2 regions of the Bacillus sp. LQ01 genome follow, and region 2 is predicted to be linked to the other one. Evidence: a T-box and tRNA genes for the amino acid it is inferred to sense, from the RefSeq annotation. Region 2 holds a T-box; the other holds one or more tRNA genes.
The links. A T-box is a leader RNA that pairs with one kind of tRNA and senses whether it is charged. The one in region 2 lies ahead of tyrS (tyrosine--tRNA ligase), so its partner is inferred to be a tRNA-Tyr.
Positions count from the first base shown of each region.

Region 1: it encodes a tRNA-Tyr, which carries the amino acid that the T-box ahead of tyrS (tyrosine--tRNA ligase) is inferred to sense. The anticodon was not compared.

Region 1 covers NZ_JBYEZL010000006.1:198,337-201,718, forward strand. Annotated here, with positions in the region: gene AC22L0_RS26185 (NUDIX hydrolase) at 1-395, opposite strand, end outside; gene AC22L0_RS26190 (YebC/PmpR family DNA-binding transcriptional regulator) at 543-1,262, opposite strand; partial or broken gene AC22L0_RS26195 (DUF3884 family protein) at 1,481-1,588, shown strand; tRNA gene AC22L0_RS26200 (tRNA-Leu) at 1,706-1,787, opposite strand; tRNA gene AC22L0_RS26205 (tRNA-Cys) at 1,798-1,868, opposite strand; tRNA gene AC22L0_RS26210 (tRNA-Gly) at 1,883-1,957, opposite strand; tRNA gene AC22L0_RS26215 (tRNA-Gln) at 1,963-2,037, opposite strand; tRNA gene AC22L0_RS26220 (tRNA-His) at 2,101-2,176, opposite strand; tRNA gene AC22L0_RS26225 (tRNA-Trp) at 2,196-2,269, opposite strand; tRNA gene AC22L0_RS26230 (tRNA-Tyr) at 2,277-2,360, opposite strand; tRNA gene AC22L0_RS26235 (tRNA-Thr) at 2,371-2,446, opposite strand; tRNA gene AC22L0_RS26240 (tRNA-Phe) at 2,465-2,540, opposite strand; tRNA gene AC22L0_RS26245 (tRNA-Asp) at 2,550-2,625, opposite strand; tRNA gene AC22L0_RS26250 (tRNA-Met) at 2,629-2,705, opposite strand; tRNA gene AC22L0_RS26255 (tRNA-Val) at 2,732-2,807, opposite strand; tRNA gene AC22L0_RS26260 (tRNA-Glu) at 2,812-2,886, opposite strand; tRNA gene AC22L0_RS26265 (tRNA-Ser) at 2,904-2,995, opposite strand; tRNA gene AC22L0_RS26270 (tRNA-Asn) at 2,998-3,072, opposite strand; rRNA gene rrf (5S ribosomal RNA) at 3,081-3,196, opposite strand; partial or broken rRNA gene AC22L0_RS26280 (23S ribosomal RNA) at 3,297-3,382, opposite strand, start outside.
Region 2 covers NZ_JBYEZL010000002.1:207,253-210,634, forward strand. Annotated here, with positions in the region: gene AC22L0_RS13390 (maltose acetyltransferase domain-containing protein) at 1-84, shown strand, start outside; gene AC22L0_RS13395 (hypothetical protein) at 151-606, shown strand; gene AC22L0_RS13400 (RNA polymerase sigma factor) at 587-1,132, shown strand; gene AC22L0_RS13405 (hypothetical protein) at 1,113-1,358, shown strand; T-box leader at 1,436-1,663, shown strand; gene tyrS (tyrosine--tRNA ligase) at 1,734-2,990, shown strand; gene AC22L0_RS13415 (hypothetical protein) at 3,118-3,246, shown strand; gene AC22L0_RS13420 (hypothetical protein) at 3,312-3,382, opposite strand, start outside.

The sequences.
Region 1 (3,382 bases), on a different contig from region 2:
CTCATTGCATCAAGCGTTCTGGATTTCATATGAGGACGCGTTATATACTCATCTATGTTCTCTTCATTTAAATCAACAAATTTAGCCTCTTGTATCTCTTCAGGTTGAGTTTTTATTTCACCACTTATATATGCTACTTTAAAAACAACAGCTAGAATATGCATAGAGGTATTATAATAAACCCCTGTAATTCCGATAGGCTTCACCGTTAACCCTGTTTCCTCTTTTATTTCCCTACAGACAGCTTGATCGAGCGCTTCGCCTTCTTCTACCTGTCCTCCTGGCAACTCCCACGTATCAGCTCGCCAGTGCACTTTTGTTAATAACACTTCATTTTTTTCATTTGTTAAATAACCTGCTACAGCAACTATATGCTTTGGTGTCTTATGTTCCATATTAAGCCTCCTAGAGATAATGAATATTTTATATATCCCTATAATCATATTCACTACCTACAACAAAATACCTTTAATACTTCATCACCTTAATTAACTTCATAAAAAAAGACCCTATCCGCTAAGCGAAAAGGGTCATCTATCGTATTACTCTCCTAAGTCTACGTTGTGATAAACTTGTTGAACATCTTCCAAATCTTCTAATGCATCAACCATTTTCTCAAATTGTGCTTGAGCATCTTCAGGAAGTGTTACATCACTTTGTGCAAGCATTGTTAATTCTGCAACTGTAAACTCCTCAACGCCAGCACCTTTAAGTGCAGATTGTACTGCATGGAATTGATCTGGTTCAGCATACACGATAACAGAATCTTCTTCTTCTAGAATGTCACGTGCATCTACATCTGCTTCCATTAAAATTTCAAGAACTTCATCTGATGTTTTACCTTCAAGGCCGATAACAGCTGTCGCATCAAACATGTAAGCTACAGAACCGTTCACACCCATATTACCACTGTTTTTGCTAAATGCAGCTCGTACATCTGCTGCAGTACGGTTTACGTTATTTGTAAGTGTATCTACAATAACCATAGCTCCATTTGGTCCGAATCCTTCATAACGAAGCTCGTCATAATTTTCTTCTGAACCGCCTTTTGCTTTTTCAACTGCACGATCAATAATTGTTCTTGGAACATTGTATGTTTTCGCACGCTCTAATACAACTCTTAGCGCTTGGTTTGATTCTGGATCTGGCTCGCCTTGTTTTGCTGCCACATAAATTTCACGCCCAAATTTCGCGTATATACGGCTTGTATTTGCATCTTTTGATGCTTTTTTGTCTTTAATATTGTTCCATTTACGGCCCATACTTTCCACTCTCTTTCCCGTTTTAAATCTACATAAAAATATTAATATGAAATATAATGTGTGTTCAACACATTTTTAAAAGAAATATAAAAAGTTCATTTTTGATTCATATTACAGACATAATATAAATCACTATCATTTTGTTCTTTCGACAAGTTATATTATACATGAATTCCTACGTTTATTACGAATTTTAGAAGCACCTAGTATAATTTAACAAAAAGAAGTTTTTAGAGATTACAAACTTAACCGTTGATAATGTACTAATATCTACTGGTGGTATCGGATTTAACTTCATGTCACCGGGGTGGAGAAATTCTCTCTAGAGTACTCGAAAGAAATATTGTATATACAATATTTTTTCTGCTTATTTTGTCATGTAATGAAAAGAAAACAAAAAAGCTCTATACTAATTGTATAGAGCTTTTTTACGCCGTTCATGATACCGATGGTCGGGGTCGAACCGACACTCCCGAAGGAACACGATTTTGAGTCGTGCGCGTCTGCCAATTCCGCCACATCGGCACAAAAGAAAAGGCGGCAACCGGATTTGAACCGGTGATAAAGGTTTTGCAGACCTCTGCCTTACCACTTGGCTATGCCGCCATATTAAATTTTATTGGAGCGGAAGACGGGATTCGAACCCGCGACCCCAACCTTGGCAAGGTTGTATTCTACCACTGAACTACTTCCGCAAAAATGGCTGGGCTAGCTGGATTCGAACCAGCGCATGACGGAGTCAAAGTCCGTTGCCTTACCGCTTGGCTATAGCCCATCGAATTCTTACTTAATTATATGTACGTATCCATTAGATTATTTGCAATTTTTAAAATAAAAATGGGGCGACTGATGGGAATCGAACCCACGAATGCCGGAGCCACAATCCGGTGCGTTAACCACTTCGCCACAACCGCCATGTTGTGTAAATATATTTGGCAGGGGCAGTAGGAATCGAACCCACACTGGAGGTTTTGGAGACCTCAGTTCTACCTTTAAACTATGCCCCTATGTAAATGGTGGAGGGGGGCAGATTCGAACTGCCGAACCCGAAGGAGCGGATTTACAGTCCGCCGCGTTTAGCCACTTCGCTACCCCTCCGAAACTTACATGGTGCCGGCTAGAGGACTTGAACCCCCAACCTACTGATTACAAGTCAGTTGCTCTACCAATTGAGCTAAGCCGGCGTATTTTATTAAAATAAATGGTGGCTCGGGACGGAATCGAACCGCCGACACGAGGATTTTCAGTCCTCTGCTCTACCGACTGAGCTACCGAGCCTTATTAAAATGGCGGTCCCGACCGGGGTCGAACCGGCGATCTCCTGCGTGACAGGCAGGCATGTTAACCACTACACCACGGGACCATTTGGTTGCGGGGACAGGATTTGAACCTGCGACCTTCGGGTTATGAGCCCGACGAGCTACCGTGCTGCTCCACCCCGCGATAATACTATTTATATAAAATTTATATGGTGGAGGATGACGGGATCGAACCGCCGACCCCCTGCTTGTAAGGCAGGTGCTCTCCCAGCTGAGCTAATCCTCCAAAGTGGTGACCCGTACGGGATTCGAACCCGTGTTACCGCCGTGAAAGGGCGGTGTCTTAACCACTTGACCAACGGGCCAAATATTATAAATCCTATGGCGGAGAGCAAGGGATTCGAACCCTTGATACGCTTGTGACGTATACACGATTTCCAATCGTGCTCCTTCGGCCAACTCGGACAGCTCTCCAATGGCTCCGCAGGTAGGAATCGAACCTACGACCGATCGGTTAACAGCCGATAGCTCTACCGCTGAGCTACTGCGGAATAATATTGCCTGGCAACGTCCTACTCTCACAGGGACAAGGTCCCAACTACCATCGGCGCTAGAGAGCTTAACTTCCGTGTTCGGTATGGGAACGGGTGTGACCTCTCTGCCATCATTACCAGACATTATTCTTTTGAGACAATCATTATTATAACTTATTTACTTTAAAAGTCAACAAGTTTTTTATGTTCTCTCAAAACTAGATAACATTGCTACATATTATATGGTTAAGTCCTCGATCTATTAGTATTCGTCAGCTCCACATGTCACCATGCTTCCACCTCGAACCTATCAACCTGATCATCTTTC
Region 2 (3,382 bases):
TCTGGTGCTGTCGTAACGAAAGATGTGCCTAATAATGTAGTAGTTGGCGGGAATCCTGCAAAGATTATAAAAAAACTAAAATAATATTTGAACGAAGTGCCTTCCTCGTCTGTATACAGTTATAAAAGAATAGATGAGGGAGGCTTTTTTATGTCTAATAAATTACTTCTTACTTTTGCTGTAATTGGAATTATAGTTGTATTTTCTTGTGGTCTTTTCTTACCGATACCAATTGGATATAGAGTATCAATGCTTACAGCTGGAGTTATAATGGGTGTTATGTTTTCAATCATTATTCCATTTGATAGAAAACATATAGTACGGAAAAATGGATATAAAATTGATTTTACAAAAACAAAAGTGTATTTTCGCTGGAATGTATTTGACACTATTTCTATCTGCCTTGCGTTGTATGCATGCATATGTGTGCAAGCGTTAAATACTTTAGTTACAATGGGATTTACGATTCAAAACCCATATGTGCAATTTTTTACAAATCAATCACAATTGTGGATTTTTATTGCGATTGCATATTTAATTTCCCGTATTTCATTAACGTTAAAAGGAATAAAGGAGATCAAAAATCATGGCGCAGATTGGGATTGAGGAGGAGCTCATGCTTGCGTATCAAAGTGGAGATAAACAAGCGGGAGAAAGACTATATGTTTTAATCAAACCAGCGCTATACACATTTTTATATCGATTTAACCGAGATGAACAATTAAGTATCGATCTTGTGCAAGATACGTTTTTGACGCTAGAGCGTAAGAAACATATGTATGAACTTGAAAAAGGTAAAATAAAAACGTATTTATTTCAAATTGGTTATCGTCTTATGATTAATAAATTAAATAGGAGAAAAAAGTGGCGTACGCTTTTGCCATTTTTAGTGCCGATTCCGGAAAAAGAATTTTCTCACGAAGATCGGCTCACAGTAAGAGAAGCAATTTTGAAAGTTCCAGAAGAGCAAAGAGCGGTCCTAATCCTTTCTTATTATCATGACATGCAGCAAAAAGAAATTGCAGAGATATTAAACATTCCGATTGGAACGGTGAAATCGAGACTTCATAACGGGATAAAGAAATTGAAACAATTGCTGGAGGTGGACGAAATTGAGCGAAAATCCCTTTAAGAGTGAATATAAGTTAAAGCAACATTTAGATAGTGATCATGTAGAAATACCAGACTTTCCAAAAACGGTAAGTCGATTCGATCGATTAATCGGGTTTCTTGGTTCCCCAGCGAAAGATCCTGTGGAGGCGACCATTGGGAATGATTTATCGATTGTGTTTCATGTATCGTTATTAGTTGGGGTTCCAATTCTTTCTCTTATTACGATACTCTTTATGGTGTTGTAAAGGATTGACAAGAAGGGAAACCTGACCTCTATTTGACACGCCTATATAAATGATGGTATAAAGAAAAGTATATGAATAATTGAGCGTGGAAAGGGAGAAGTAGTGATCATTTCCCTGTTTTAGAGAGCTGATGGCCGGTGAAAATCAGCACATAGATGATCGCGAATTACGCCCCTAGAGCATCTTTTTTCGATTGAATTGTATTCAAAAGGGAAAAGACGGTGCTAAGCCGTTATGTAAATAAGGTGGTAGGCTTTTTTGCCTGCAACTAGGGTGGTAACGCGATAATCAAAATCGTCCCTTATTTGAAGGGACGATTTTTTTATGTTTTCAACCTTCACGCCAGTAATGAACTTAAAGGAGAGTATGTAGGATATGGGTATTTTACAAGATCTTGAATTTCGCGGTCTAATTAATCAGCAAACAGATGCTGAGGGCCTTGAGCAATTATTAGAAAAAGAAAGCGTTAAATTATACTGTGGTTTTGACCCGACAGCGGATAGCTTACACATTGGTCATATGTTACCAGTATTAATGTTACGTCGTTTCCAATTAGCTGGTCACCAACCAATCGCACTTGTTGGCGGTGGTACTGGTATGATCGGTGACCCGAGTGGTAAAAAAGCAGAACGTACATTAAATACGAAAGATACAGTTGCTTACTACACAGAAAGCATTAAAAACCAACTTTCAAACTTCTTAGAGTTTGAAAACGTGGACAACCCAGCAACGATGGCTAACAACTACGACTGGCTTGGTAGCTTAGATGTAATTTCATTCTTACGCGATATCGGTAAAAACTTCGGTTTAAACTATATGTTAGCAAAAGATACAGTAGCATCTCGTTTAGAAACTGGTATTTCATTCACTGAGTTCAGTTACATGATTTTACAATCATACGACTTCTTAAACTTATACCAACAACATAATTGCCGTCTGCAAATCGGTGGTAGTGACCAATGGGGTAACATTACAGCTGGTCTTGAATTAATCCGTAAATCAGAAGAAGATGCGAAAGCATTCGGTTTAACAATTCCACTTGTTACAAAATCTGACGGTACGAAGTTTGGTAAAACAGAAGGCGGCGCAATTTGGTTAGACCCAGAGAAAACAACTCCTTACGAGTTCTACCAATTCTGGATTAACACAGATGACCGCGACGTTGTTAAATACTTAAAATACTTCACATTCTTATCTCATGAAGAAATTCTTGAGCTTGAAAAGCAAGTAGCTGAAGCGCCAGAAAAACGTGCAGCACAAAAAGCATTAGGTTCTGAAATGACAAAACTTGTTCACGGCGAAGAAGCATTAGAGCAAGCGATTAAAATTTCAGCTGCATTATTCAGCGGTTCTGTAGCAGAACTGACTGCAAGCGAAATCGAGCAAGGATTCAAAGACGTACCATCTGTAGAACGTACTGCAGAAGATACAGTATTAATCGACTTACTTGTAGAAAGCAAAATCTCTCCATCAAAACGTCAAGCACGTGAAGATGTAACGAACGGCGCAATCTACGTGAACGGTGAGCGTACACAAGCATTAGACTACGTTGTAACAGAAAACGACCGCATCGAAGGTAAATTCACAATCATTCGCCGCGGTAAGAAGAAATATTTCTTAATTCGTTACTAATAAATAAAAAGCTTTGAGGAATTTCCTCAAAGCTTTTTTGTTTTAATCTCCTTTTCGAGTTCATACGGAAATCACATGTAAGCGGTATGATAAACGTATAACAATTAGAAAGGAGTGGTAAAACGAAATGTCACTAGAAGCGTTGATTATTTTTTCTTTGCTAAACGCGGGTCAACTTGCAGAGAATTCGAAAGTTGATATACATAAAGAGCAGAAAGATGCTTATGTATATGTTCAAAAAGAGGAAAATAAATAACTTTAATATATATAAATAAAAGCTACTCGAAGTAACTGTTTTGGTGTCTTCGGTAGCTTTTTACATTATGAATAAATAGGAATCAATTCTCGCTTAAAATCTTCGTACATTTCAAAGGCAATTTTCATGATTTCTT